Regions from separate parts of the Tepidimonas fonticaldi genome, predicted to be linked through region 1. Evidence: predicted binding sites of a transcription regulator. Region 1 holds the regulator's gene; each other region holds the start of a gene.
The links. The regulator FNR, encoded in region 1, switches genes on or off when oxygen is low (the NO sensors DNR and NnrR bind a similar motif). The targets are predictions, from matches to a motif close to TTGATNNNNATCAA.
Positions count from the first base shown of each region.

Region 2: a site for FNR is predicted at 7,510-7,523, ahead of clpB (ATP-dependent chaperone ClpB). Genes of this name have one in related genera too.
Region 3: a site for FNR is predicted at 1,671-1,684, ahead of A9O67_RS09775 (hemerythrin domain-containing protein). Genes of this name have one in related genera too.

Region 1 covers NZ_LZDH01000056.1:161,291-170,781, forward strand. Annotated here, with positions in the region: gene ccoN (cytochrome-c oxidase, cbb3-type subunit I) at 1-964, shown strand, start outside; gene ccoO (cytochrome-c oxidase, cbb3-type subunit II) at 975-1,673, shown strand; gene A9O67_RS06570 (cbb3-type cytochrome oxidase subunit 3) at 1,686-1,823, shown strand; gene ccoP (cytochrome-c oxidase, cbb3-type subunit III) at 1,846-2,751, shown strand; gene ccoG (cytochrome c oxidase accessory protein CcoG) at 2,821-4,245, shown strand; gene A9O67_RS06585 (nitrogen fixation protein FixH) at 4,311-4,613, shown strand; gene A9O67_RS06590 (hypothetical protein) at 4,649-4,990, shown strand; gene fnr (fumarate/nitrate reduction transcriptional regulator Fnr) at 5,039-5,764, opposite strand; gene hemN (oxygen-independent coproporphyrinogen III oxidase) at 5,974-7,353, shown strand; gene A9O67_RS06605 (sulfite exporter TauE/SafE family protein) at 7,400-8,071, shown strand; gene A9O67_RS06610 (DMT family transporter) at 8,040-9,005, opposite strand; gene nadB (L-aspartate oxidase) at 9,002-9,491, opposite strand, start outside.
Region 2 covers NZ_LZDH01000003.1:61,894-71,384, forward strand. Annotated here, with positions in the region: gene A9O67_RS00820 (peptidylprolyl isomerase) at 1-247, shown strand, start outside; gene A9O67_RS00825 (lysylphosphatidylglycerol synthase transmembrane domain-containing protein) at 273-1,277, opposite strand; gene A9O67_RS00830 (glycosyltransferase family 2 protein) at 1,274-2,296, opposite strand; gene A9O67_RS00835 (nucleotide sugar dehydrogenase) at 2,485-3,720, shown strand; gene A9O67_RS00840 (NAD-dependent epimerase/dehydratase family protein) at 3,717-4,742, shown strand; gene clpB (ATP-dependent chaperone ClpB) at 4,834-7,437, opposite strand; gene A9O67_RS00850 (molybdenum cofactor biosynthesis protein MoaE) at 7,552-8,034, opposite strand; gene moaD (molybdopterin converting factor subunit 1) at 8,039-8,290, opposite strand; gene A9O67_RS00860 (molybdopterin molybdotransferase MoeA) at 8,378-9,491, opposite strand, start outside.
Region 3 covers NZ_LZDH01000056.1:838,754-848,244, forward strand. Annotated here, with positions in the region: gene A9O67_RS09770 (peptidase U32 family protein) at 1-1,045, shown strand, start outside; gene A9O67_RS09775 (hemerythrin domain-containing protein) at 1,065-1,610, opposite strand; gene purL (phosphoribosylformylglycinamidine synthase) at 1,723-5,781, opposite strand; gene A9O67_RS09785 (ABC transporter substrate-binding protein) at 5,954-7,141, shown strand; gene A9O67_RS09790 (branched-chain amino acid ABC transporter permease) at 7,163-8,026, shown strand; gene A9O67_RS09795 (branched-chain amino acid ABC transporter permease) at 8,035-9,072, shown strand; gene A9O67_RS09800 (ABC transporter ATP-binding protein) at 9,065-9,491, shown strand, end outside.

The DNA of each region.
Region 1 (9,491 bases):
GCACATCTATGTGGCCAACTGGTTCTACGGCGCCTTCATCATCGCCGTGGCGATGCTGCACATCGTCAACAACATCCAGATCCCGACCAGCCTGACGCACTCGTACTCGGTGTACGCCGGTGTGCAGGACGCCATGGTGCAGTGGTGGTACGGCCACAACGCGGTGGGCTTCTTCCTGACCGCGGGCTTCCTGGGCATGATGTACTACTTCATCCCCAAGCAGGCCGAGCGACCGGTGTACTCCTACCGGCTGTCGATCGTGCACTTCTGGGCGCTGATCTTCACCTACATGTGGGCGGGTCCGCACCACCTGCACTACACCGCGCTGCCGGACTGGGCGCAGTCGCTGGGCATGGTGTTCTCGCTCATTCTGCTGGCGCCGAGCTGGGGCGGCATGATCAACGGCATCATGACGCTGTCGGGCGCCTGGCACAAGCTGCGTGACGACCCGATCCTGCGCTTCCTGATCGTGTCGCTGTCGTTCTACGGCATGTCCACGTTCGAAGGGCCGATGATGTCGATCAAGACCGTCAACGCCCTGAGCCACTACACCGACTGGACCATCGGCCACGTGCACTCCGGCGCGCTGGGCTGGGTCGGCTTGGTGACCATGGGCTCGCTGTACTACCTGATCCCGCGCCTGTTCGGCCAGAAGCAGATGTACAGCATCAAGGCCATCGAGCTGCACTTCTGGATTTCGACCATCGGCATCGTGCTCTACATCGCTGCGATGTGGATCGCCGGTGTGATGCAGGGCCTGATGTGGCGTGCGGTCAACCCGGACGGCTCGCTGACCTACACCTTCGTCGAGTCGGTCAAGGCCACTTATCCGTTCTACGTGATCCGTCTGCTGGGCGGCGTGCTGTACCTGGCCGGCATGTGCGTGATGGCGTGGAACGTCTGGAAGACCGCGGCCCAGGGCAAGGTTACCCCGGTGGCCATCCCTGCCCCCGCGCACGCCTGAGGAGGACACCATGGCCAACGCACAACACCAGCCGAGCGGTCACGAGCGCATCGAGACCAACAACTTCCTGATGATCGTCCTCATCACCCTGGTGGTGGCGGTGGGCGGTCTGGTCGAGATCGTGCCGCTGTTCTTCCAGCACTCCACGACCAAGCCGATCGAGGGCGTCAAGCCCTACCCGGCGCTGCAGCTGGCCGGGCGTGACATCTACATTCGCGAAGGCTGCTACGTCTGCCACTCGCAGATGGTGCGTCCGTTCCACGCCGAGACGCTGCGCTACGGCCCGTACTCGGTGGCCGGCGAGTTCGTCTACGACCACCCGTTCCAGTGGGGCTCCAAGCGCACCGGTCCGGACTTGGCGCGCGTGGGCGGCCGCTACTCCGACGAGTGGCACCGCATCCACCTGATCAACCCGCGCGACCTGGTGCCGGAGTCCAACATGCCCGCCTACCCGTGGCTGGAGCGCCGCCCCGTGGACGCCGACGCGCTGCCCGTCAAGATGCGCGCGCTGCGTCAACTGGGCGTGCCGTACACGGACGAAGAGATCACCAAGGCCACGGAAGAGGTCAAGGGCAAGACCGAGCTGGAGGCGCTCATCGCCTACCTGCAGGGTCTGGGGACCGCCCGCTCGTGGGACAAGCTGGCGCAGCCGGCCACCAAGACCGCCCAGTCCGCCGCGGGTCAAGCCGCAGCCGATGCGGCGCAGTGAGGGGGCGAGATCATGGATGTCAACGATCTGCGCGTCATCGTCACGGTGCTGAGCTTCGTGACCTTCATCGGCATCTGGGCCTGGGCCTGGTCCCGCAAGAACCGGGAGCGTTTCGAGGAAGCGGCCCAACTGCCCTTCCGCGACGAGTGAGGCCCGTCAGGAGAGAACCATCATGAGCGATTTCACCAGTGACTTCTGGCACCTCTTCGTAGCCGGCGTGACCCTGATCAGTATCCTGGCCTGCGCGTTTTTCCTGTGGGCCAGCGGCAAGACCAAGGTCACGCCCGCGGCGGACAACACCACCGGCCACGTGTGGGACGGCGACCTGCGGGAGATGAACAACCCCCTGCCGCGCTGGTGGGTGTATCTGTTCATCATCACCGTGGTGTTTGCCCTGGCCTACGGCCTGATGTACCCGATGTTCGGCAAGGTGCAGGGCCAACTGGGCTGGAGCTCCCAGGGCCAGTGGGAAGCCGAGCGGGCCAAGGCCCTGGCGGCGATCGAGCCCCTGTACGCCAAGTTCAAGGGCATGGATTCCAAGGATCTGGCAAAGGACCAGCAGGCCATGGCGGTCGGCGAGCGGCTGTACATGAACTACTGCGCCCAGTGCCACGGCTCGGACGCCCGCGGCAGCAAGGGCTTCCCCAACCTGACCGATGCCGACTGGCTGGGCGGTGACGGGCAGCCGGAGTACATCCACAAAACCATTGCCGAAGGCCGCCAGGGCATCATGCCCCCGATGGCGGCAGCGGTCGGCACGCCCGAGGATGTTCGCAACCTGGCGCACTATGTGCTGAGCCTGTCCGGTAGCCCGCACGACAGCGTGCGCGCCACGCAAGGGGCCGCCAAGTGGGGCGCCTGCGCGGCCTGCCACGGCGCGGACGGCAAGGGCATGCATGCCACCGGCGCGCCCAACCTGACCGACCAGATCTGGCTGCACGGTTGGGGTGAAGAGGCGATCATTAAAATGATCAACGAGGGCAAGACCAACGTCATGCCGGCGCAAAATGCCTTGCTGACCGATGCGCAAATCCATGTGCTGACGGGCTACGTCTGGAAGCTGTCGAATCCGAACTGATCCCGTCGCCGGGGGGCGGCGCCTGTGTGGCCCGCCTCCCGGTTTTTTTGATTCGTACCGAATACTGCCATGAGTACCAGCGCTGCCAACACGCCCCAAGGCCCGACCCCGTCGGATGAAGAGGTCGAGGTTTCCCTGTACGCGGCCCGCAAAAAGATCTATCCGCGGGCGGTGACGGGGTTGTTTACCAAGTGGCGCTGGGTCTTCGTGTGGTTGACCCAAATTGTTTTTTACGGATTGCCCTGGCTGGCCTGGAACGACCGGCAGGCCGTGCTGTTCGATCTGGAGGCGCGGCGTTTTTATATTTTTGGTCTGGTGCTGTACCCGCAGGATTTCATTTACCTGACGGGCATTCTGGTGGTATCGGCGCTGTTGCTGTTTTTGTTCACGGCGATCGCCGGGCGACTGTGGTGCGGCTACGCCTGCCCGCAGACGGTCTACACCGAAATTTATTTGTGGATGGAAAAGCTCTTCGAGGGCGACCGCTCGGCGCGCATGCGCCTGGATCAGCAGCCCTGGATCCTGAACAAGGTGGCCCGCAAGGGCGGCAAGCATCTGGCGTGGATCGTCTTTGGGCTGTGGACGGGCTTTACGTTCGCCGGCTATTTCACGCCGATTCGCGACCTGGGCGCGGCGTTTTTGGCCTGGAACCTGGGGCCGTGGCAAACCTTCTGGATCTTCTTCTACGGCTTTGCGACCTACGGCAATGCGGGCTTCATGCGCGAGCAGGTCTGCAAATACATGTGCCCGTATGCCCGCTTCCAGAGCGCGATGTTCGACAAGGACACGATGATCGTGACCTACGACGCCAAGCGCGGCGAGCCGCGCGGCGCGCGCAAGAGGTCGGCCGACCCCAAGGCGCTGGGCCTGGGCGACTGCATTGACTGCACGCTGTGCGTGCAGGTTTGCCCCACGGGCATCGACATTCGCAATGGCTTGCAATACGAGTGCATTAGCTGCGGAGCTTGCGTCGACGTGTGCGACCAGGTGATGGAAAAAATGGGCTATCCCAAAGGCCTGGTGAAATACTCCACGCAAAATGGCATGGAGCGTGGGTGGAGCCAGGCGCAAATGATTCGGCGCGTTTTCCGTCCGCGCGTTTTGATTTACAGCTCGATCCTGTTGGCCATTGTGGCGGCTTTGGGGGTTAGCTTGTGGTTGCGGGTGCCGCTGAAGGTCGATGTGATTCGCGACCGCGGGGCGCTCGCGCGCATGGTGGAGATGGGACGCATCGAAAACGTCTACCGCATCCAGTTCATGAACGCCTCGGAGCACGAGCGCGAGCTGGCCGTGACGGTGGAGGGGCTGCCGGGCATCGAGGTCACCTCCGAGCGCAGCGTGCATCTGCTGCCCACCGAGGTGCGCTCGGTCGCCGTGCGGGTGCAGGTGCCCCCAGGCTTGCAGGCCGGCTCGCATCCCATCACATTCGGCTTCCGCACGCCGGATGGCACGATCGATGTGCGGGAGAAGACCACCTTCGTGGTGCCCCGTTGACGCCAACCCCCGGGAAAACCCCCGGGGGGCTTCGAACCCAAGAGCGATACACCAAGGCCTACACTATGTCCACGATGACCGCCCCTACGCCCGCCCCGCCGTCCCCGGCACGCCCGTGGTACCGTGAACCGTATGTCTGGATGGTGATCGGGGGGCCGCTGGTCGTGGTGGTGGCGTCCCTGGTGACGGTCACGATCGCGGTGCGCAACGCGGATACGGTGCTGCCGCGCGAGGCCGCCCCGGCGCCCGCCGTCGTGGCGCCCGATCGGATGACCCCGGAAGAGCGGCTGCAGGCCGAAAAGGCCCTGCTGCCGGCCAACCAGGGCCGCAACCACGCCGTGTCGTCGGCATTGCCCAAAAAAGATTGAGGCCCCGCCGGGGCCACACCCGAGAGGAGTGCATGATGTTGGCCCAACGCGTGATGTGGATCGCCTGGCCCGCCTTCCTGATGGCGGCGGTGATGGAAATGGTGGTGTTCGCCTTCGTCGATCCCAGCGAGTTGCATTGGGCGGGGGAGTCGCTCGGGTGGTCGCGACAGACCGTCTATACCCTGGCCTTCTTTGTTTTCTGGGGCTTGACCATGGCGGCCGGCGCGCTCACGACGCTGTTGTCCTTGTCGCCGTGGGAGGTCAACCGCTGCCCGGTTCCGCCGGATCAGCGTCCCGCGGACTGTGTCCGGGGCGATGGGGCGGTGGCCAATCCCCGCCCGTCGTGCGACGACGGGCGCTGCGGCGGCTGCGCCTGAGCGGTCTGCATTCGATAGGACTGCGCTCGAGGGGACTGGCTGGCGCCGTCAGTCCCCGTCCGGGCTGGCGTGGTTGACGATGGCGCCCAGCGCGTCGGGGTCGAGGATGCGCACATAGCGCTGCTTGACCTCGATGATCCCGTCGTCCTGAAAGCGCGAGAAGGTGCGGCTGACCGTCTCCAGCTTCATGCCGAGGTAGCTGCCGATTTCCTCGCGGGTCATGCGCAGCACCATCTCGGATTTGGAAAACCCCCGCGCGTGCAGGCGCTGCACCAGATTCAGCAGGAAGGCCGCCAGCCGCTCCTCGGCGCGCATGCTGCCCAGCAGCAACATGACGCCCTGGTCGCGCACGATCTCGCGGCTCATGATGCGGTGCACATGGTGCTGCAGCGCGCTGAATTCGCGCGAGAGCTGCTCCAGCTTGTCGAACGGCAACACGCACACCTCGGCGTCCTCCAGCGCGATCGCGGAGCAGGAGTGCTTGTCCTGCACGATGCCGTCCAGGCCCAGGATCTCCCCCGCCATCTGAAAGCCCGTGACCTGGTCGCGCCCGTCCGCCGTCGTCACGCTGGTCTTGAAAAAGCCCGAGCGCACCGCGTAGAGCGAGGTGAACGCATCGCCCGCCGCGAACAGCGCCGCGCCGCGCCGCACGCGCCGCCGATTGGCGATCAGGTTGTCGAGCTGCTCCATCTCCCCGGGGTTGAGGCCGACGGGGATGCAGAGCTCGCGCAGATTGCAACTGGAGCAGGCGACTTTGATGCTGTGCAGATCCATGGGCGCTGTGGCGTTGCCGGCCCGCAGGCCGAAGGGGGACTGTCCAATGGGGGACTGCCAAATGCGACCGATGATAACAACCGGTCGGCGTGCCCGCAGCGTTTTGTCCCGGTGGGCGTTGCGGGCATCGGTGTGCAGTGGGTTTGACTCCCGTCAAGGGCCGCGGGGCCGTCCTGGGGCACATTACCCTCCCAATGGAGTCCATGCCCATGAAGCACGTCATCGATGAAGCCCTGCTGCGCCGGTTCGACATCCCCGGCCCGCGCTACACGTCCTACCCGACGGCGGACCGCTTCGTCGAGGCGTTCACCGAGCGCGATTACATCCAGGCGCTCGAGCAGCGCCGCGCCGGCTCGATGGCGCTGCCGCTGTCGGTCTATGTGCACATCCCGTTTTGCGAGTCGCTGTGCTACTACTGCGCCTGCAACAAGGTGATCACCAAGCACCACGGCAAGGCGGCGGAGTATCTGCGCTACCTCTCGCGCGAGCTGGAACTGCAGACCGACCACTTTGGCCGTGGTCACCGGGTCAGCCAGTTGCACCTGGGGGGCGGCACGCCCACCTTCCTGAGCGATGCCGAACTGGCCGACCTGATGGCCATGATCCGCCGCCACTTCGAGCTGGTGCCGGGGGGCGAGTACTCGATCGAAGTCGATCCCCGCACGGTGACGGCCGAGCGCCTGGCGCACCTGCACCAGCTGGGCTTCAACCGGCTGAGCTTTGGCGTGCAGGATTTCGATCCCACCGTGCAAAAGGCCGTGCATCGCATCCAGCCGGCGGAGCAGGTGTTTGCCCTGGTCGCCGCGGCGCGGGAGCTGGGCTTTGAGTCCATCAACGTCGATCTGATCTACGGCCTGCCCCAGCAGACGCCGGAGTCCTTCCGCCACACCCTGGAGCAGGTGGAGCGCCTGCGGCCGGACCGCATTGCGCTGTATGCCTACGCGCACCTGCCGGCGCGCTTCAAGCCGCAGCGGCGCATCGTCGTGGCCGAGTTGCCCAGCCCGGCCGACAAGCTGGCGATGCTGTCGCTGTCGCTGGACCACCTGAGCGCGGCGGGCTATGTGTATGTGGGCATGGACCACTTTGCCCTGCCCAACGACGCGCTGGCGGTGGCCAAGCGGCAGGGGCGGCTGCACCGCAACTTTCAGGGCTACAGCACCCAGCCCGACTGCGATCTGATCGCGCTGGGGGTGTCGGCCATCGGCCGCATCGGCGCCACCTACAGCCAGAACGCCAAGACGCTGGACGAGTACTACGACGCGCTGGACCAGGGGCGGCTGCCCATCGTGCGCGGACTGGCGCTGACACGCGAAGATCTGCTGCGCCGCAGCGTCATCATGGCCATCATGTGCCAGGGTTTGGTGGACTTCGAGTCCATCAACCTGGCGCATCTGGTGGATTTTCGTTCGCACTTTGCGCGGGAGCTGGAGCAGTTGCGCGCCCTGGAGCGCGACGGGCTGGTGCGCGTGGACGATGCGCACCTGGAGGTCACCGCGACGGGGTGGTATCTGGTGCGGGCGATTGCGATGGTGTTCGACCGCTACCTGCAGGTCGATCAGGACCGCGCGCGTTTCTCCAAGATCATCTGACCCCCCGTCCCGCCCCGTGACCGTGCGGGGCTGATAGCATGCGCCCATGCTCGCTTCCATGACGCTGTCGGCCCTGGTGATGGGCCTTGTGGGGGGGCCGCACTGCGTGGCCATGTGCGGGGCGGCGTGCGCCGGGATTGCCCGGGCCGCGGCGCCCCGGTCGCGTCAGGCGCTGTGGACGTGGCAACTGGGGCGCCTGGTGGGCTATTCGGTGCTCGGCGCGCTGGCCGGGGGTACGGTGCAGGGCATGGGGTGGCTGGGCCAGCAGACGGTGGTGCTGCGCCCGGTGTGGACCATGATGCACGTCGCCGCGCTGCTGCTGGGGCTGCTGCTGGTGGTGCAGGCCCGTCAGCCGGCCTTTCTGGACGGCTGGGCGCAGGCCGTCTGGCGCCGCGCCCGGCCCGTGATGAGCCGGCTGGGTGCCCGCGCTCCGGCGGTGCTGGGCGTGGGCTGGGCGCTGATGCCCTGCGGGCTGCTGTATTCGGCGCTGCTGGTGGCGTCGCTGTCCGCCTCGGCGCTGGAAGGCGCGGCGATCATGGCGGCTTTTGCCGTCGGGACCATGGTGTCGCTGGTCGCCGGGCCGTGGCTGCTGCTGCGGCTGGGCGATGCCCGATCGGGCGGGTGGGGTATACGCCTGGCTGGGCTGGCGCTGGCGGCCACGTCCGGCTGGGCGCTGTGGATGGGCATCACCCAGCCGACGGGTCTGTGGTGCGCGTGACGGGCGGTGTGGCCCGCGTGGGCCACGTCGCCACGATCAGGCCGAGCAGCGCGACCCCGAAGGCCAGCCACTGCAGCAGCGTCAGCCGCTCGCCCATGAACAGCACCCCGATGGTCGCGGCGCTGATGGGCAGCATCACGGTAAACACGCCGGCCCGCGCGGCGGAGACGTGGCGCAGCCCCGTCATCCACAGCCACACGGTCCAGACGCTGGCCGCCAGGCCGTAAAACACCAGCAGCGCCCACAGCGGCGCACCCATACGCCCCCAGTCGTAGTCCAGGGCGGCCCACAGGCCCAGCGGCGTCATCAGCGCCAGCCCCCACAGGTTGATGAGGGCTGCGATGCGCTTGGGGCCCATCTGGGCACTCAGGCGCTTGCCGATGACGACGTAGGCCGCCTCGCAGCAGACGGCAGCCAGCACCAGCAGGTTGCCCCACACCGCGAGCGGCAGCCCCATCCAGGTGGCGCTGGCGGCCGCTGCCGTGTGCGCGGCGGCCCCCTTGTCCAGCGAGAACAGCCCGATCCCCACCGCCGCCAGCCCGATGGCGGCCAGCGCCCGGCTGTCCAGCCGCTCGCGCAGGAAGAGGGCGGACTGCAGCGCCACCACGGCCGGGATGGCCGCCATGATCACCCCGGCCGCGCTGGCGGTGGTCAGGCTCACGCCATACAGCATGCAAATGGAAAACAAAAAATTGCCGAGCAGCCCCTGCAAAAACAGCAGCGCGTGCGTGCGGCGGCCGGGGGGCGCCTCGTGCGCGGGGCGGCGCACCCAGTGCGCCATGGCCGCGGCGCCGATCAAATAACGCAGCCACGCCAGCAAAAACACCGGCATGGCCGCGACCAGCGGTTTGGACAGGGCCACGTAGCTGCCCACCAGCGCCATGCTGGCGGCCAGGGCGCCGTAGGCCGTCCAGGGGGTGCGCGGGGGTGTCATCGGGGGTCGGGCACCAGGATGGTGGGGCGGGCCTCGGGCAGGGTATAGGGGTAGTCGCGGCTGTAGTGCAGGCCGCGGCTTTCCTTGCGCTGCTGGGCCGAGCGCACGATCAGGTCCGCCACCTGCACCAGATTGCGCAGCTCCAGCAAGTCGCTGCTGACGTGGAAGCGGGCGTAAAACTCCTGGATTTCGGCCTGCAGCAGCGCGATGCGGTGGGCCGCGCGCTCCAGCCGCTTGTCCGTGCGCACGATGCCCACATAGTCCCACATGAAGCGGCGCAGTTCGTCCCAGTTGTGGCTGATGACGACCTGCTCGTCTGCATCGATCACCCGGCTGTCGTCCCAGGGGCGTGCGGCGATGGGGGCGGGGCGGGGTTGGGCCACCATGTCGCGCACCGCCGCGCGCGCAAACACCATGCACTCCAGCAGCGAGTTGCTGGCCAGCCGGTTGGCGCCGTGCAGGCCGGTGTAGCTGGCCTCGCCCACG
Region 2 (9,491 bases), on a different contig from region 1:
CGATTGGGCCACGCCGGACGTGTTCGTGCCGGAGTTCTCGCAAGCCATGGTCAAGCTGGGCAAGGGCGAGACGACCTCGACCCCGGTCAAGACGCCGTTTGGCTGGCACGTGATCCGCGTCGATGACGTGCGCAAGGCGCAACTGCCCCCGCTGGACGACATCAAGCCGCAGCTCCAGCAGCAACTGCAGCAGCAGCGCCTGGCCGAGTTCCAGGAATCGCTGCGCAGCAAGGCCAAGGTGCAATAAGGCCCCTGACCCGCCGCCGCGGGGGTCAATCCCCGCGTTGCGGGGGGGCCCGGTCCACCTGCGGCACCGGCCACAGCGCCAGGGCGGAATGGGCCAAGGGATACAGGCCGTACAGCACCGACACTGCCACGGCAGACGAGGCGTCGTACCCCAACGGGGTCAAGGCGGCGATGGCCGCCGCCTCCCGCGTGCCCCAGCCGCCAAATCCCACGGGCACCGTGGCCAAGACGAAGATGGGGACGGCGGCCACGGCCAGCGCCTCCCAGGGCAGCGGGGCGCCGATGGCTCGCGCGCCACAGTACAGGACCGTCACCGACGCGGTCTGCACGACCAACGATCCCGCGATCTGACGCGCGCAGTGCTGGCCTGGCTGGTGAGTCGCCAGCCGGTGCCACCACCGCAACGCTGGCCGCTGCAGCAGCGCCCAGCCCGCCAACCACCGGGGCGTCACGCGCAGGGCGGCATACGGCAAAACCGCCATTCCGGCCGCCGCGCCGACGGCCAGCAGGGCCAGCCCCTCTGCCGACCCCACCCCCAGCCGCTGAACGGCCGGCAGCCAGCCCGTCGCGGGCGCCCACCACAACCCCGCGCCCAGAGCCAGGGCGCCCAGGATCAGCAGCCCCCACAGACCGCTCACGCGGTCCAGCACCACGGACACGCTCGCCTCCAGCACGGGCATGCCGCGCCGGTGCAGGCCCCAGGCCCGCAGCATGTCGCCGCCCACCACCGCCCCTGGCAGCACGACATTGGCCGCCACTCCCCGAAAATACACCGGCACGATCCACGACAGCGGGGCCGGGTGCCCCAGCCACGCCGCCAGATCGCGCCAACGCCAGGCCGACGCCAGATTGCCCAGCGTGCTGCTCAGCAAGCCCGCCAGCACCCAGCCGGGGTCCGCCCGGGCCAGAATCGACAACACCCGATCGGGCTGCACCCAGGCCAGAATGGCCCCGAGCAGCGCGAGCGCAACCGCCACGCGCCACAGCCGTCGCCCGCGCGGCGCCGGGTTGGCGGGCGTCACGCCGGTCATGCGTGACGGCCGCTGGCGGCCGGCTCGGGCAGATCGCGCGTGTGGTACTGCGGCCGCCCGGAGCCCTCGTGATAGACGCGGATCAGCAACTCCCCGGTCAGGCCCGCGACGATGAGTTGCGCCCCCATGAGGACCGCCATCACCCCCACCATCAACAGCGGCCGCGCGCCGATGTCCTCGCCGCTGAGCTTGACCGCAAACAGATAGAGCAGAATCAGCAGCCCCGGCGTCAACAGCCACAACCCCAGCCCGCCAAACGCGTGCAGCGGCCGCTGCCGGTAGCGCAGGAAGAACACGATCAGCACCAAATCCAAAATGACGCGGAAGGTGCGGTCGATGCCGTACTTGGACTGCCCGCGCGTGCGTGCATGGTGGCGCACCGGCATCTCCTCGATGCGCGCGCCCACCTCTCGGGCCAGGGACGGGATGAAGCGGTGCAACTCGCCATACAGATGGATACGCTCGATGATCTCGCGCCGGTAGGCCTTCAGCGCGCAGCCGTAGTCGTGCAGGCGCACATCCGTCGCCCACGAGATCAGCCGGTTGGCCAACACCGACGGCAGACGCCGCGACAGCGCCTTGTCCTGGCGCTGGTGGCGCCAGCCCGAAATCATGTCCACGGAAGGGTCGGTCTCCAGCCGCTCGATCATCGCCGGAATGTCCAGCGGATCGTTCTGCAGATCGCCATCCAGCGTGACGATATAGCGCCCGCGCGCGCGCTCGAAACCGGCTTGCAGCGCCGTCGACTGGCCATAGTTGCGCGCCAGGGCCACGGGCCGCAGCCATGGGCGGTCGGCAGCCAGTTCGGCGAGGATCTGCTGGCTGCCGTCGCGCGAGCCGTCGTCCACGCAAATCAGCTCGAACGACCAGCGGGTGGCCTCCAGAGCCTCCCCCACGCGGGCGACCAGGTCATGCAGATTCTCACGTTCGTGATAAACCGGGATCACCACGGAAATGTCAGGGATCGCTTCGTCCGCGATGGGGGACGGGGCGGTTCGAGGGTGGCTGTCGATCGGCATGCGGCGCAATCGGGTGAAACGGCGAAATCGACGCGAAGGCGCGCAGGGTCCAGCGCGTCGACAAGTTCGCCTCATTGTAGTCACCGCTGTCTATACTGCACCCCGTTCTGCGCCCCATGCGATCCGGCGCGACCGTCCGCGGCGCGCATCTACCGCTGCTGCCGGCCGGCCCTCTCAGTCCCTGCTCCATGACCGCCTCCGCTCCCGCCTCCCCCACTCCCGTGCGCATCACCGTCGCCGGCGCCGGCTACGTCGGCCTGGCCAACGCGCTGCTGCTGGCGCAACACCACCGCGTCACCGTGCTCGACATCGACCCGCGGCGCGTGGCCGCGCTGCAGGCGCGCCAGCCCACCGTGCACGATGAACTGGCGCAGCGGTGGCTGCGCGAGCGCGGTGACCTGCAGCTTGAGGCCACCACCGACGCCGCGCAGGCGCTGGCCGACGCCGACGTCGTCGTCATCGCCACCCCCACCGACTACGACCCCGTCACCAACGCGTTCGACACCTCCAGCGTCGAGGCGGTGGCGGCGCAGGCGCTGGCCGCCCACCCGGGCAGCACGCTGATCATCAAGTCCACCGTGCCGGTGGGCTTCACCGCGCGGCTGCGCCAGCGCCACGGCACCGACCGCCTCGTCTTTTCGCCCGAATTCCTGCGCGAGGGCCGGGCGCTGGAGGACAACCTCGCGCCCAGCCGCATCGTCGTCGGCGACCGCGGCCCGCGCGGGCAGCTCGTGGCCGAGCTGCTGCGCCAGGGCTGCCGCGCGCCAGAGCGCGTGCCGGTGCTGCTGACCGACCCGACCGAGGCCGAGGCGATCAAGCTGTTCGCCAACACGTACCTGGCCATGCGCGTGGCGTTCTTCAACGAACTGGATACGTACGCGGCCACGCACGGGCTCGACACACGCCAGATCATCGACGGCGTGTGCCTGGATCCGCGCATCGGCGCCGGCTACAACAACCCGAGCTTCGGCTACGGCGGCTACTGCCTGCCCAAGGACACCAAGCAGCTGCTGGCCAACTACCGCGACGTGCCGCAAAACCTGATCGCCGCCATCGTCTCGGCCAACGCCACGCGCAAGGATTTCATCGCCGACGACGTGCTGCGCCGGCTGCAGACGCTGTCCACCCCTGGCGGGCGCGCGCCGGTGGTGGGCATCTACCGCCTGGTCATGAAGCAGGGTTCGGACAACTTCCGCGCCTCAGCGATCCAGGGCGTCATGAAGCGCCTCAAGGCCAAGGGCGTGCCGGTGATCGTCTACGAGCCGGCCTACGACGGCGACGACTTCTTCCGCTCGCCGGTGCTGAAGGATCTGGCGACCTTCAAGGCGCAGGCCGACCTGATCCTGGCCAACCGTCGCCATCCCGATTTGGAAGACGTGGCTGAACGTGTTTACACCCGCGACCTGTTCGGAGGCGACGCATGAGGGTGTTCATCACCGGCACCGCCGGCTTCATCGGTTTTCACCTGGCGCGGCGGCTGCTGGAGGAAGGCCACGCCGTGCACGGCTTTGATGGTCTCACCGACTACTACGACGTGCGGCTGAAACAGCGCCGCCACGCGCTGCTGCGCGAACACCCCGGATTCACCGCCACCGAGGCGATGCTGGAAGACCTGCCGACGCTGCAGGCGGCCGCGCGCGCCGCCCAGCCCGACGTGATCGTGCACCTGGCCGCGCAGGCCGGCGTGCGCTACAGCCTGGAAAACCCGCGCGCCTACGTGGACGCCAACCTCATCGGCACCTTCCACGTGCTGGAGGTGGCGCGCCAGCTCAAGCCGCGGCACCTCCTGATGGCCTCCACCAGCAGCGTATACGGGGCCAACGACACGCTGCCGTTCGACGAGCAGCAGAAGACCGACTGGCCGCTGACGCTCTACGCCGCCACCAAGAAGGCCAACGAGGCGATGAGCCACGCCTGGGCGCACATCCACGGCGTGCCGACGACGATGTTCCGCTTCTTCACCGTCTACGGCCCGTGGGGCCGGCCGGACATGGCCCTCTTCAAGTTCACCCGGGGGATTCTGGAGGGCACGCCGATCGACATCTACAACCACGGCCAGATGTGGCGCGACTTCACTTACGTGGACGACCTCGTGCGCGCGATCCGGCTGCTGATCGACGCGGTGCCGCCGGCTCCGGATGCGCGCACGCCGCCGCACGGCTGGCAGGCGGTGGAAGGCGACACCCTGAGCCCCGCCGCGCCGTGGCGCGTCGTCAACATCGGCAACTCCGACAAGGTGCGCCTCTTGGACTTCGTCGAGGCCATCGAGGCCGAGGTGGGCCGCCCCGCGCAGCGGCGCTACCTGCCGATGCAGACCGGGGATGTGCCGGCCACCTGGGCCGACTGCGGGCTGCTCCAGCGGCTGACCGGCTACGCGCCGCGCACGCCGTTCCGCGAGGGCGTGGCGCGGTTCGTGCGCTGGTATCGGGAGTACCACGGGGTCTGAGCCGCCTCACTGCAAAGCGAAAGCCCCCGCCGGCGGACCGGCAGGGGCTTGGGGCAACCCGCACGCGGGGCCAAGCGGCCCCGCGCGGCTTTCAGTGCACCGTGTGCCCGAACAGGAACTGCCCCGGCGCGCGCACCGGATCCACGTCCACCGGGATCTCGCTCTTGGGCGGGAAGCGCCCTTCGAGGATCAGCTTGGACAGCGGGTTCTCGATGCGCTGCTGGATCGCGCGCTTCAGCGGCCGCGCGCCGAACACCGGGTCGTAGCCGACCTTGGCCAGCTCCTCCAGCGCCGCGTCGGTGAACGTCAGCGTCAGGTCGAGCTTGGCCAGCCGCTCCTGCAGCGTGCGCAGCTGGATGCGGGCGATGTTCTTGATGTGCTCGCTGCCGAGCGGATGGAACACCACCGTCTCGTCGATGCGGTTGAGGAATTCGGGGCGGAAGTGCGCCTTGAGCTCCTCCCACACCGCGTCCTTGATGTCCTCCATGTCGTGGCCCCGCTGCGCCAGCTGCTGGATGCGCTGCGAACCGATGTTGGAGGTCATCACGATGACGGTGTTCTTGAAGTCCACCGTGCGGCCCTGGCCGTCGGTCAGCCGCCCGTCGTCCAGCACCTGCAGCAGCACGTTGAACACGTCCGGGTGCGCCTTCTCGACCTCGTCGAGCAGCACGACGCTGTAGGGCTTGCGCCGCACCGCCTCGGTCAGGTAGCCGCCCTCCTCGTAGCCGACATAGCCCGGCGGCGCGCCAATCAGGCGGCTCACCGAGTGCTTCTCCATGAATTCGCTCATGTCGATGCGGATCATGTGCTGCTCGCTGTCGAACAGGAAGGCCGCCAGCGCCTTGCACAGCTCGGTCTTGCCGACCCCCGTCGGACCGAGGAACAGGAAGCTGCCCAGCGGCCGGTTCGGGTCGCTCAGGCCCGCGCGGGCGCGGCGGATGGCATTGGAGACGGCGGCGATCGCCTCGTCCTGGCCGACCACGCGCTCGTGCAGCCGCGCCTCCATCTGCAGCAGCTTGTCGCGCTCGCCCTGCATCAGCTTGCTGACCGGGATGCCGGTGGCGCGCGAGACCACCTCGGCGATCTCCTCCGCGCCGACCTGCGTGCGCAGCAGTTTGAAGCCCTTGGCGCCGTCCTTGCCGGCCTCGCGCGCCTGCGCCTCCTGCAGCCGGCGCTCCAGCTCCGGCAGGCGGCCGTACTGCAGCTCGGCGACCTTGTTGAAGTCACCCTTGCGCTTGAGCTCCTCGATCTGGAAGCGGATGCGGTCAATCTCCTCCTTGATCTGCGCCGAGCCCTGCACCTGCGCCTTCTCGGCCTTCCAGACCTCCTCCAGATCGGCGTACTCGCGCTCCAGCCGCGCGATCTCCTCCTCGATCAGCTCCAGCCGCTTGCGCGAGGCCTCGTCGGTCTCCTTGCGCACCGCCTCGCGCTCGATCTTGAGCTGGATCAGGCGCCGCTCCAGCCGGTCCATCGCCTCGGGCTTGGAGTCGATCTCCATCTTGATGCGCGCGGCGGCCTCGTCGATCAGGTCGATCGCCTTGTCCGGCAGGAAGCGGTCGGTGATGTAGCGGTGCGACAGTTCCGCCGCGGCGACGATGGCCGGGTCGGTGATCTCCACGCCGTGGTGCAGCTCATATTTCTCCTGCAGGCCGCGCAGGATGGCGATCGTCGCCTCGACGCTGGGCTCATCGACCAGCACCTTCTGGAAGCGCCGCTCCAGCGCGGCGTCCTTCTCGATGTACTTGCGGTACTCGTCCAGCGTCGTGGCGCCGATGCAGTGCAGCTCGCCGCGCGCCAAGGCGGGCTTGAGCATGTTGCCGGCATCCATCGCGCCCTCGGCCTTGCCGGCGCCGACCATGGTGTGGATCTCGTCGATGAAGAGGATGATGCGCCCCTCCTCGGCGGCGATCTCCTTCAGCACGGCCTTGAGGCGCTCCTCGAACTCGCCGCGGTACTTGGCCCCGGCCAAGAGACCGGCCATGTCCAGCGCCAGCACGCGCTTGTTCTTCAGCGTCTCCGGCACCTCGCCGTTGACGATGCGTTGCGCCAGGCCCTCGACGATGGCGGTCTTGCCAACGCCCGGCTCGCCGATCAGCACGGGGTTGTTCTTGCTGCGCCGCTGCAGGATCTGGATGGTGCGGCGGATCTCGTCGTCGCGGCCGATCACGGGGTCGAGCTTGCCCTGGCGGGCGCGCTCGGTCAGGTCCAGCGTGTATTTCTTCAGCGCCTCGCGCTGGTTCTCGGCTTCGGGGCTGTTCACAGCTTGTCCTCCTCGCACGGCGTCGATGGCCGCCTCCAGCGCCTTGCGGTTCAGGCCCGCGGCGCGCGCGGCGTCGGCCAGCATGATCTTGCTGTCGGCCAGCGCCAGCAGGAACAGCTCGCTGGCGATGAACTGGTCGCCGCGCTTCAGGGCCTCCTTCTCGGCGGCCTGCAGCAGCGTGACCGTGTCACGGCCGACCTGCACCTGCTCCTGGCCCTGCACCTGCGGCAGGCGCTGCACGGCGTCGTCGGCGGCCTTCTTCAGCTGCGCGACGTTGACGCCGGCGCGCTGCAGCAGCGCCGGCGGGCCGTCCTGCTGCAGCAGCGCGGCCAGCACGTGCGCCGGCTCGATGTAGGCGTGGTCCTTGGCCAGCGCCATCGATTGCGCTTCGGCCAGGGCCTCCTGGAACGAGGTGGTGAATTTGTCGGCTCGCATGGAATGGGCTCCGAAAGGGTTGATTGCCGTTCCATGTGGGGCGACTGTGCCGCGCTTTCAAGCCCGGCGTCGTTGACGCGGATCAAACGCCGCGCGCGGGCGCGACCGCGCACCTCAGGCGTTCTTCGCCTCGATGCCCCAGCGCGCCAGCGCTGCATCGTCGCTGACGCGCGCATCCACCCAGCGCGCGCCCTGCGGCGTGTGTTCCTTTTTCCAGAATGGCGCCTGGGTCTTCAGGTAATCCATCAGGAATTCGCACGCCTGAAAGGCCTCGCCGCGGTGCGCCGAGGTCACCGCCACCAGCACGATCGGATCCTGCGGCTGCAGCGCCCCGACGCGGTGGATGATGCGCACGCCGCGGATGTCGAAGCGACGCGCCGCCTCGTCGATCATCGCGTCGATGGCACGCTCGGTCATGCCAGGGTAGTGCTCCAGCTCGAGCGTGGCCACCGCGTCGCCGTCGTTGACGTCGCGCACGGTGCCGAGGAAGGCGCACACCGCGCCGACGCCGGCATCACCGGCGCGCAGCGCCGCCACCTCGGCGCCGAGGTCGAACGGCCCGGTCTGGATCGTCACGCTGCGCCGCTCGACGGCCATGGCCTCACCCTCCGGTGACGGGCGGAAAGAACGCCACCTCCGCGCCGTCGCGCAGCGGTGCGGCCTCATCGGCCATGACCTGGTCGACCGACATGCGCAGCGCCCGCCCCCGCGCCAGGGCCTCCGCCCACACCCCGCCGCGGGCGATCAGTTCATCACGCAAGGCGCCCAAGGTCGCCGCGGACGTGTCCACCTCGGCACTGGCAACGCCGACGGCTTCGCGAACGGCGGCAAAAAAACGCAGCTGAACTCTCATGAAATGCACGTTTGCGGTCGGGTGGGACGTAACCGCCATCATACCCGCGCCCTGCGCGCGGGCAACGGCGCACGTGCCGCGCGTGCGTCAGTCCAGAAAGCTGGACAGCGGCAGGTAGCGCACCGTGTCGCCGTGCGCGATCACGCTGCCGGCGGGATTGTCCACCAGCCCATCGGCCCAGGCGACCGAAGTCAGCACCGATGAATTCTGGTTGGGGAACAGGTCCAGCCCGCCCACGCAGTTGCGCCGCACCCGCAGAAATTCCCGACGCTTGTCGGCCCGCGGCAGGTCGAAATGCGCCACCATGGGCAGCGCAGGGGGCAGCACCGGCGCCACGGTCGCCCCACCCAGGCGCAGCAGGAACGGCCGGGCGAGCAGCACGAAGGTCACGAAGCTGGACACCGGATTGCCCGGCAGCCCCAGCACATGGCAGCGGCCACGCCCGCCAGCGTGCGCGCGGTCGATCCACCCGTGGGCGAACGGCTTGCCCGGCTTCATGGCAATCTGCCACAGATCCAGCGCCCCCAGGGCCTGCACCACGGGCTTGACATGGTCCTCCTCGCCCACCGACACCCCGCCAGTGGTGAGGATGACGTCGTGGTCGCGGGCGGCTTCGGTCAAGGCGGCTTGCGTCGCGGCCCGATCATCCGGGATGCGGCCCAGCACCGTCACCTCGCACCCCAGACGCAGCAGCAGCGGCTCCAGAAAATAGCGGTTGGAGTTGTAAATCGCCCCCGGGGGCAGACGGTCGGCCGGCAGCTCGCCCGGCTGGATCAACTCATCCCCGGTGGAGGCCAGCGCCACCCGCACGCGGCGATGCACGCGCAAACTCGCGCTGCCGATGGAGGCCGCCAGGCCCAGGTCGGCCACCGACAGGCGGGTGCCCGCTGCCAGGACGACCGCACCCGCACGCACATCCTCGCCGCAGCGGCGCACCCACTGCCCCTCGGCCGGGACGGTCCCCAAGCGCACCCAGCCGTGTACGGCCGTGGCCCCGGCCGCATCCGCATCCGCGGAGGGCTCGGCAGGCGTCGCGTCCTCCTGCATCACCACGGCATCGGCACCCGCAGGCATGGGCGCGCCGGTAAAGATGCGGGCCACCGTGCCCGGCGCCAGCTCGCAGCCAAAGTGCCCGGCCGGGATGCGCTGCGCCACGGGCAACGGCCGCCCCTCGGCCACGGCCCGGGCGACGTCCTCGCGC
Region 3 (9,491 bases), 680 kb from region 1:
CCCCGGCCGTCCGATCGGCTGGGTGGTGCGCACGACTGCGGACCATATCGAGATCGAAACCAACGACCCCGCCACCGAACTGGCCAACGGCGACGGCCTGTGTTACCTGGACCTGCAGCACAACCTGATCGGTCTGCAGACCAACCGGGTCGAGCGGCTGGGCCAGGGGACGGAAGGGGGCACGCGCTGGCGCATCCACCCCAAGGATGCGATGGCCAGCCTGAAGGGCCTGCGCCCGGGCACGGTGGTCAACCGCAACCGCAGCATGGCCTGGGTGCGGGCGCTGGAGCGGCCGTCGGCCGATCGGCGCATCCCGCTGTGGGTGCAACTGCGCGCCCAGGGGGACGCCCTGTGCCTGACGCTGACCGATGCCGATGACTGCACGGGCTCGGCCACCCTGCCCGGCCCCTTCGATCTGGCCCGCGATGCCGCGTCGCACGAGGCGCGGCTGGCCGACGGGCTGGGCCGTTTGGGCGATACGGTGTTCGAGGCCGTGGCGCTGGATGTGGCGCTGCCGGCCCCGTGGTTCGTGCCGGCGTCCCGGCTGAATGCGCTGCGACGCGACGCCGTGGAGGCCCTGATGGCCGCGCGCGAGGCGGCCCGTGTGCGGCCGGTCCGCGCGCCGGCCGTGCAGCCGCCCGTGCCCTATCCCGACGATGTGCTGACCTACCTGGGCAACGTCTACAACCACAAGGCGCGCGACTTTTACGCCCGCCACGGGGTGCGCGTGATCGAGGCCGCCTACGAGAGCCACGAGGAACCGGGCGAAGTCAGCCTGATGATCACCAAGCACTGCGTGCGCTACAGCCTGAGTCTGTGCCCCAAACAGGCCAAGGGGGTGACGGGCGTGCAGGGCACGATTCGTGCCGAGCCGCTGGTGCTGGTCCACGGGCAGGAGCGCTTGACGCTGCGCTTCGACTGCAAGCCGTGCGAGATGCACGTCGTCGGGCGCCTGAAGCGCCATGTGGTGCGTGACGCCAAACGCCAGTCGCGCGAGGCGCCGCTGCGCTTTTACCGGACCCGGCCCGTGCCGACGGCACCCTGACGGGAGGGGGCCGCCGCGGTCAGACGTAACCCGCCACCGGCATGGGCGTGTGGCGCATGTGCAGCGCCAGCCCCAGGGCGGCCATGTGGTCGCCGTTGCGGCTCAGGATCGCCTGGGCCATGGGCAAAAATTCGGTCTCTTCGAAGCGCGCGTGGGCGCGGTACTGGGCGACCAGCGCCTCCAGGCCGGCGGTGTCCAGTTCGAACGACTGGCCTTTGGCCACTTTCTTGAGCCCGCCCTCCAGTCGCTTCCACAGCGTCTCCAGCGTGCGGTGCTCGTCGGTCAGCCGCCGCACCAGGGCCTGGGCGCGATCGCGCTCCGCCCCGGCTTCGCTGCTGGCGATCACGGCGGGGAACAGCTCGCGCTCCTCGTCCAGGTGGTGCTCGAAGATGGCCTCGCGGAAGAACTCGACCGACTGCTCGGCCACCTCGCGCGCGCGGGCTGCCGGCTGCAACAGCGCCGGCAGCTCGGCCAGCCCGTCGAGCTTGCGCAGGATGCCGGCATGGCATTGCGAAAAATCCGCGATCGGCTGATCGACGGGGGTGGGCGCATCGGATCCGGACATGGCAACACCGTTTTGCAACATCACGATGTGGCCAGTCTAGCCGCTGCGCTGCCGCGAATCTTGACACGCATCAAGGTTCGGTCGAGCGCTCAGATGGACGCCGGGACCGCATTCAGCCGATCCAGCGGCGGGCGTTGCGGAACATGCGCATCCAGGGGCTGAAAGCGTCGAGGCCGCCGGTGGCGCCGAGGTCCGTCCAGCTCATCTGCGCATTGCGGAACACCCGCTCCGGGTGCGGCATCATGGCGGTGAAGCGCCCATCCGGCGTGGTGACCGCCGTGATGCCCCCCGGGCTGCCGTTGGGGTTGAACGGATAGACCTCGGTCGGCCGGCCATGGTGGTCCACGAAGCGCATGGCAACGCGGACGGCCGCGCGGTCGCCGCGCTGGCCAAAGTTGGCATAGCCCTCGCCGTGCGCCACCGCAATCGGCAGCCGGCTGCCGGCCATGCCTTGCAGGAACAGGCTCGGCGACTCGGTCACCTCCACCAGCGACAGCCGGGCCTCGAAGCGCTCGCTGACGTTGGTCGTGAAGCGCGGCCAGTGCTCGGCGCCGGGGATGATGGCGGCCAGCTCGGCAAACATCTGGCAGCCGTTGCACACGCCCAGCCCGAACGTGTCCGGCCGCGCGAAGAAGGCGGCAAACTGCTCCGACAGCTCCGGATGGAAGGTGATGGAGCGCGCCCAGCCGATACCGGCGCCCAGCGTGTCCCCGTAGCTGAAGCCGCCGCAGGCCACCAGCCCGCGAAAACCCTGCAACGCGGTGCGGCCGGACAGCAGGTCCGTCATGTGCACGTCCACCGCCTCGAAGCCGGCGGCATCGAACGCGTAGGCCATCTCCACATGCGAGTTGACGCCCTGCTCGCGCAGGATGGCCACGCGCGGCCGCGCCAGATTCAGGTACGGGGCGGCGACGTCTTCGGTGGGGTCGAAGGTCAGCGCCACGTGCAACCCCGGATCGTCGGCCCGGCCGGCCGCGGCGTGCTCGGCATCGGCGCAGTCGGGGTTGTCGCGCAGCTGGCAAATCTTCCAGCTCACGCTGTCCCACACCTGTTGCAAATCCTCCAGCGTGGCGCTGAACAGGCATCGGGCATCCCGCCAGATCTGCAGCTCGCCCTTGCCCGCATCGATGGGGCTGGTGGCGGGGCGGGTTTTGCCGATCACATGGCTGCAGGCCGACAGGCCGTGGGCGCGCAGGGTCTGCAGCACCGCGTCGCGCTCGGCGCTGCGCACCTGCAGCACCACGCCCAGCTCCTCGCTGAACAGGGCCTTCAGGGTGAGTTCGTCGCGGCGCGCGCCGACCTGCGCGGCCCAGTTCTTGGCGTCGCCAAAGTCGGCGCGGCTGTCGCGGATGCCGTCGCCTTCGGTCACCAGCAGGTCGACGTTCAGCGTCACGCCCACATGACCGGCAAACGCCATTTCGGCCACACAGGCCAGCAGCCCCCCGTCGCTGCGGTCGTGGTAGGCGAGCAGTTGCCCGCCCGCCCGCAGCGCATTGACGGCATCGACCAGCCGCACCAGGTCTTGCGGGTCGTCCAGGTCGGGCACGTCGCCCCCCGCCTGGTCCAGCACCTGCGCCAGGATGGAGCCGCCCATGCGGTGGCGCCCGCGCCCCAGGTCGATCAGGATCAGCGTGGTGTCCTCCCGCGCGTCGAGCTGCGGCGTGAGGGTGCCACGCACATCGGCCAGGGTGGCGAAGGCGCTCACGATCAGGCTGACTGGGGCCGTCACCTTGCGCGCCTGGCCGTCATCGGTGCGCCACTGGGTGCGCATGGACAGGCTGTCCTTGCCCACGGGGATGCTGATGCCGAGCTGCGGGCACAGCTCCAACCCCACGGCCTTGACGGTGTCGTACAGCGCGGCGTCCTCGCCCGGCTCGCCGCAGGCGGCCATCCAGTTGGCCGACAGCTTCACGCGCGGCAGCTCGATCGGCGCCGCCAGCAGGTTGGTGATGGCTTCGGCCACCGCCATGCGGCCCGCGGCGGGGGCGTCCAGCGCGGCGATCGGGGTGCGCTCGCCCATGGCCATGGCTTCGCCCGCCAAACCCCGAAAGTCGGCCAGCGTCACCGCGCAATCGGCCACCGGCACCTGCCAGGGGCCCACCATCTGGTCGCGGTGGGTCAGGCCGCCCACGGTCCGGTCGCCGATGGTGACCAGAAAGCGCTTGGACGCGACGGTGGGGTGGGACAACACCTCGATGACCGCGCGCTGCAGCTCCACGCCCGTGCCGTCGAACGGGGCAAAACGGCGCGGGATGCGCGAAACCTCGCGCCGCATCCGCGGGGGCTTGCCCAACAGCACCTCCATCGGCATGTCCACTGGGCGGGCGTCCGCCTCGGCAATGGCCTGCGCGTCGGCGAGCACGAGCTGGCGCTCTTCGGTCGCCACCCCCACCACGGCAAACGGGCAGCGCTCGCGCTCGCACAGCGCGGCAAAGCGCGGCAGGGCATCGGGGGCCAGCGCCAGCACATAGCGCTCCTGGCTCTCGTTGCACCAGATCTCCTTGGGCGCGAGGCCGCTTTCCTCCAGCGGTATGGCGCGCAGGTCGAAGCGGGCGCCCCGCCCGGCGTCGTTCACCAGCTCCGGAAAAGCATTCGACAGCCCGCCAGCCCCCACGTCGTGGATCGCGAGGATGGGGTTGTCCGCGCCGAGCGCCCAGCAGTGGTTGATCACCTCCTGCGCACGGCGCTGGATCTCCGGATTGCCGCGCTGCACCGAGTCGAAGTCCAGCTCTGCCGCGTTGGCGCCGCTGGCCATGGAGCTGGCGGCGCCGCCGCCCATGCCGATGCGCATGCCCGGCCCGCCCAACTGCACCAGCAGGGTACCGGCCGGGAAGGTGATCTTGTGGGTCAGGCCGGCGTCGATCTGACCCACCCCGCCGGCGATCATGATCGGCTTGTGGTAGCCGCGCTCCACCGCATCCACGTCGGAGGTCACGCGCTGCTCATAGGCGCGGAAGTAGCCGAGCAGGTTGGGCCGGCCGAACTCGTTGTTGAAGGCGGCTCCGCCCAGCGGCCCCTCGATCATGATCTGCAACGGGCTGGCGATGTGCGCCGGCTTGCCCCCCGGCTGGTCGGACCAGCCGCCCCACAAACGCGAAACCGAAAACCCCGTCAGCCCCGCCTTGGGACGTGCCCCGCGGCCCGTCGCGCCCTCGTCGCGAATCTCGCCCCCGGCCCCCGTGGCCGCGCCGGGGAACGGCGAGATCGCGGTCGGGTGGTTGTGGGTCTCCACCTTCATCAGGATGTGGTGCCGCGCTTCGCTGCGGCGGTAGCTGGGGCTGCCCTCGCCGTCGGGCACCGCCACGAAGCGCTCGACCGCATGCCCTTCCATCACCGCGGCGTTGTCGGCGTAGGCGACGATGGTGTGTTGGGGCGCGCTCTGGTGGGTGTGGCGGATCATGCCGAACAGGCTGTGCGGCTGCTCCACCCCGTCGATGACGAACTGGGCGTTAAAAATCTTGTGCCGGCAGTGCTCGCTGTTGGCCTGGGCGAACATCATCAGCTCGACATCGCTCGGGTTGCGCCCGAGTCGCTGGAAGGCCGCCACCAGGTAGTCGATCTCGTCATCCGCCAGGGCCAGGCCCCAGGCGGTGTTGGCCGCCTCCAGCGCCGCACGCCCCTGACCCAGCACATCCACGCGCTCCATGGGCTGGGGGGCCAACGCCGTGAACAGCCCCGCCGCCTCGCCCGTATCGTGCAGGGCGCTCTCGGTCATGCGGTCGTGCAACAGCGCCGCGCAAGCCTGCCATGCCGCATCGTCCAACGTGGCCGGGCGGCCCAGCCAGCCCGCGAGGGCGCCGCTCTCCAGCGTCAGCCAATACTCCACGACACGCTCGACCCGCCGCGCCGCCAGCCCGCAGTTGTGCGCGATGTCGGTCGCCTTGGACGCCCACGGCGACACGGTGCCCAGGCGCGGCGTGACGACGATGCGCACCCCCTGGGTGGGCCCGCCGTAAGGCTCTCCGTACGTCAGCAAGGCCGCCCAGCGGGCGCGGGTGGCGTCGTCCAGCGGGGCATCGGTGGCCACCAGGTGCACATGACGCGCGGCAATGCCGGTGATGCGTGCATCGACGGCCTGCAAGCGGGGCAGCAACTGCCGGGCCCGAAAGTGGCCGAGGGCATCCCCCCCGGCAAACGTCGACAGATGGAGCGGGGAGGCAGGGGCGTTCACGGCGATGGCGCTGGGGTGTGGAGAGAGCCCCGGATTTTACCCGTCGGCCTGCGGCGGGCCTGTGGGGTCAATGAGGGTCAATTAGGGTTTGTCCGCCTTGCCGCGCCAGCGGCATGAAGTATCGTGCATGTCCGCCGTCGGCATTTTGCTTCAAGCCAGAGGAGACCCCACCATGACCACCCGCCGCGTCGTCCTGACCCGCAGCGCCGCCGTGATCGGCGCCGCTTCCACCGGGCTGCTGTTGCCCGAAATCGTCCGGGCCCAGGCGGCCCGGGTGCGCGTGGGCTTCATGCTGCCCTACACCGGCACCTTCGCGCAACTGGGCGTCGCCATCGAAAACGGCGTGCGCATGGCCTTGGACGAAGCCGGCGGCAAGCTGGGGGGGCGAGAGATCGATTTCTTCAAGGTCGATGACGAATCCAACCCCGCCAAGGGGGTGGAAAACGCCACCCGACTGGTGCAGCGCGACAAGGTCGATGTGCTGATCGGCACCGTGCACTCCGGGGTGCAGATGGGCATCCACAAGGTGGCGCGCGAGACCGGCGTGCTCAACCTCATCCCCAACGCTGGGGTGCATGTCGCCACGCGCCAGCAGTGCGCGCCCAACGTGTTCCGCACCAGCTTCTCCAACGCGCAGCCCACACTCGCCCTGGGCAAGCCCATGGTCGAGCGCGGCCACAAGCGCGCGGTCTGGATCACCTGGAACTACGCGGCCGGCGACGAGGCCTTCGAGGGCTTCGAGCAGAGCTACACCGCCGCCGGCGGCACGATTGTCAAAAAACTCGGCCTGCCCTTCCCGAACGTCGAGTTCCAGGCCCTGCTGACCGAGATCGCCGCGCTCAAGCCCGACGCGGTGGCCTGCTTCTTCGCCGGCGGGGGCGCGGCCAAGTTCCTGCGCGACTATGCGGCCGCCGGCCTCAACCGCAGCATCCAGCTCTACGGCTCGGGCTTTTTGACCGAGGGCGTACTGGAGGCGGCCGGGGACGCCGCCGAGGGCGTCATCACCACCATGCACTACAGCGACTTGCTGGACACGCCGCGCAACAAGCAGTTCCGCCTGAACTACGCCAAGACCTTCAAGCTGCAGCCCGACGTCTACGCCGTGCAGGGCTACGACACCGGCCTGTTGCTGCTGCAGGGCGCCAAGGCGGTGGGGGGCGACCTCTCCAACAAAAAGGCCCTCTACGCAGCGATGGAGGGCGCCGTCATCGACAGTCCGCGCGGCCAGTGGCGCATGAGCAAGGCGCACAACCCCATCCAGGACATCTACCTGCGCCAGGTCAAGGGCAAGGAAAACCGCGTCATCGGCGTCGCCGCCAAGGCGGTCGAGGACCCGGGCACCGGCTGCCGCATGGGCTGAACAACGGGGATCGACGCGCCCATGGATCTGGCCAATTTTCTGATTCAGTTGCTCAACGGAGTGCAGTACGGCCTGCTGCTGTTCATGCTGGCGGCGGGGCTGACCCTGATCTTCGGCATCATGGGCGTGGTCAATCTGGCCCACGGCAGCTTTTACATGCTGGGGGCTTATCTGGCATGGTGGCTGGTGGGGGCCATCGATAGCCTGCTGCTGGCCATCGTGCTGGGGGCGGTGCTGGCGTTTGCGCTAGGCTGGCTGCTGGAGTGGGCGCTGTTTCGCCACTTCTACCACCGCGACCACCTGGATCAGGTGCTGTTGACCTTTGGGCTGATCTATCTGTTCGAGGAGTCGCGCTCGCTGCTCTGGGGCGACGATGTACATGCCGTGCCGGTGCCGCCGCTGCTGGGCGGCTCGATCGCCCTCACCGACACCCTGGCCTACCCCGTGTACCGCCTGTTCATGATGGGGCTGTGCGTGTTGCTGGCGCTGGGCCTGTACGCGCTGATCGCGCGCACGCGGCTGGGCATGAAGATCCGCGCCGGGGCCTTCAACCGCGACATGGCCGAGGCGCTGGGCGTCAACATCCGGCTCGTGCACGGCGTGGTGTTCGCGGTCGGCGTCGCCCTGGCCGTGGTGGCCGGCATGATCGCCGCGCCCATCTCCAGCGTCTATCCCAACATGGGCGCGCCCGTGCTGATCATGTGTTTCGTCGTGGTGGTGATCGGCGGCATCGGCTCGGTGCGCGGCGCCTTCGTCGCGGCGCTCATGGTGGGGCTGGTCGATACCTTCGGCAAAGTCCTCGTGCCCCAGATCGCCAGCATGCTGATCTACATGCTGATGGCCGCCGTGCTGCTCTATCGGCCCGAGGGCCTGTTCAAGCAATAACCCCACCCATGTCGATCGCTGCCCACATCGAACGGCTGCCGCGCAGCCTGCAGCTCGTGCTCGGCCTCGGCGCCGTGGCGCTGGCCGCCTTCCCCTGGCTGGGGCTGGAAAACGAGCGCTATTACGTGCAGATGCTCACCCAGATGATGATCCTGGCCATCTTTGCCATGAGCCTGGATTTGCTGCAGGGGGTGACGGGGCTGGTGTCCCTGGGGCACGCGGCGTTCTTCGGGCTGGCGGGGTATGTGCTGGCCTTCGTGACCCCGTCGTCGGCCGCCCCCAGCCTGTGGTGGACCCTGCCGCTGGCCGTGGCGGTCTCGGCGCTCGCGGCGTTGGTCATTGGGTTTTTCGTCGTGCGCACCAAGGGCATCTACTTCATCATGGTGACGATGGCCTTTGCGCAGATGCTGTACTACCTGTTTTTCGACAACAAGGCGCTGGGCGGGTCCGACGGCATCTACGTGCTGTTCAAGCCGTCCACCGGGCTGGGCGGGGACTGGCAGCCGCTCGACCTGGAAAACCCCGTCGCGTTCTACTACCTGACGCTGGCATGTCTGGTGGGGGTGTACGCCTTTTTGCGCCGCTTGTTGTTCTCGCCCTTCGGGCGGGTGCTGGCGGGCATCCGCGTCAACGAACACCGCCTGCGTGCCGTGGGCTATGGCACCTTTGGCTACAAGCTGGCCGCGTTCACGCTGGCCGGCGCGCTGGCCGGGCTGGCGGGCTATCTGTGGGCCGCGCAGACTGGCTTCGTCAACCCGGAGCTCATGGGCTTCCACCAAAGCGCGCACGCCATCATGATGGTGATCCTGGGCGGCATGGGCAATTTCGCCGGGGCCATCGTCGGCGCGTTTGCCTTCGAATACCTGCTGCACGTCTTCAAGGACCTGACCAAGCACTGGCAGTTGCTGATGGGCGCGTTCATCGTGCTCGTGGTGTTCGTCGCCCCGCGGGGGCTGATCGGGCTGGGCCAGCGCCTGCTGGAGCGGCGACGGCGCGGCGCGCAGCCCCCCGCTGCCGAGTCGGTGCCGGGAGGGCAGCATGGCTGACGTCCTGCTCGAAGCCCACGACCTGACCAAGCGCTTCGGCGGCCTGGCCGCCGTGGACCGCGTGTCCCTGACGCTCAAGCGCGACCACCTGCACGCCGTCATCGGCCCCAACGGGGCGGGCAAATCCACGCTGACCAACCTGCTGTCGGGCGATCTGCCCCCCACCTCCGGGCGCCTGGTGCTCGCGGGGCGGGACGTCACCGGCGCCTCGGCCGAGACCATCGCGTGCATGGGCCTGGGGCGCAGCTACCAAAAAACCAACATCTTCCTGCCCTTCACCGTGTGGGAGAACGTGCGGCTGGCAGCGCAGGCGCGCACGCCGCATGCGGCGCGGTGGTTCACCCGCGCCGACAGCCTGACCACCGTCAACCGACGCGCCGAGCGGGCCCTGGAACTGGCTGGGCTGACCGCCCGCGCCC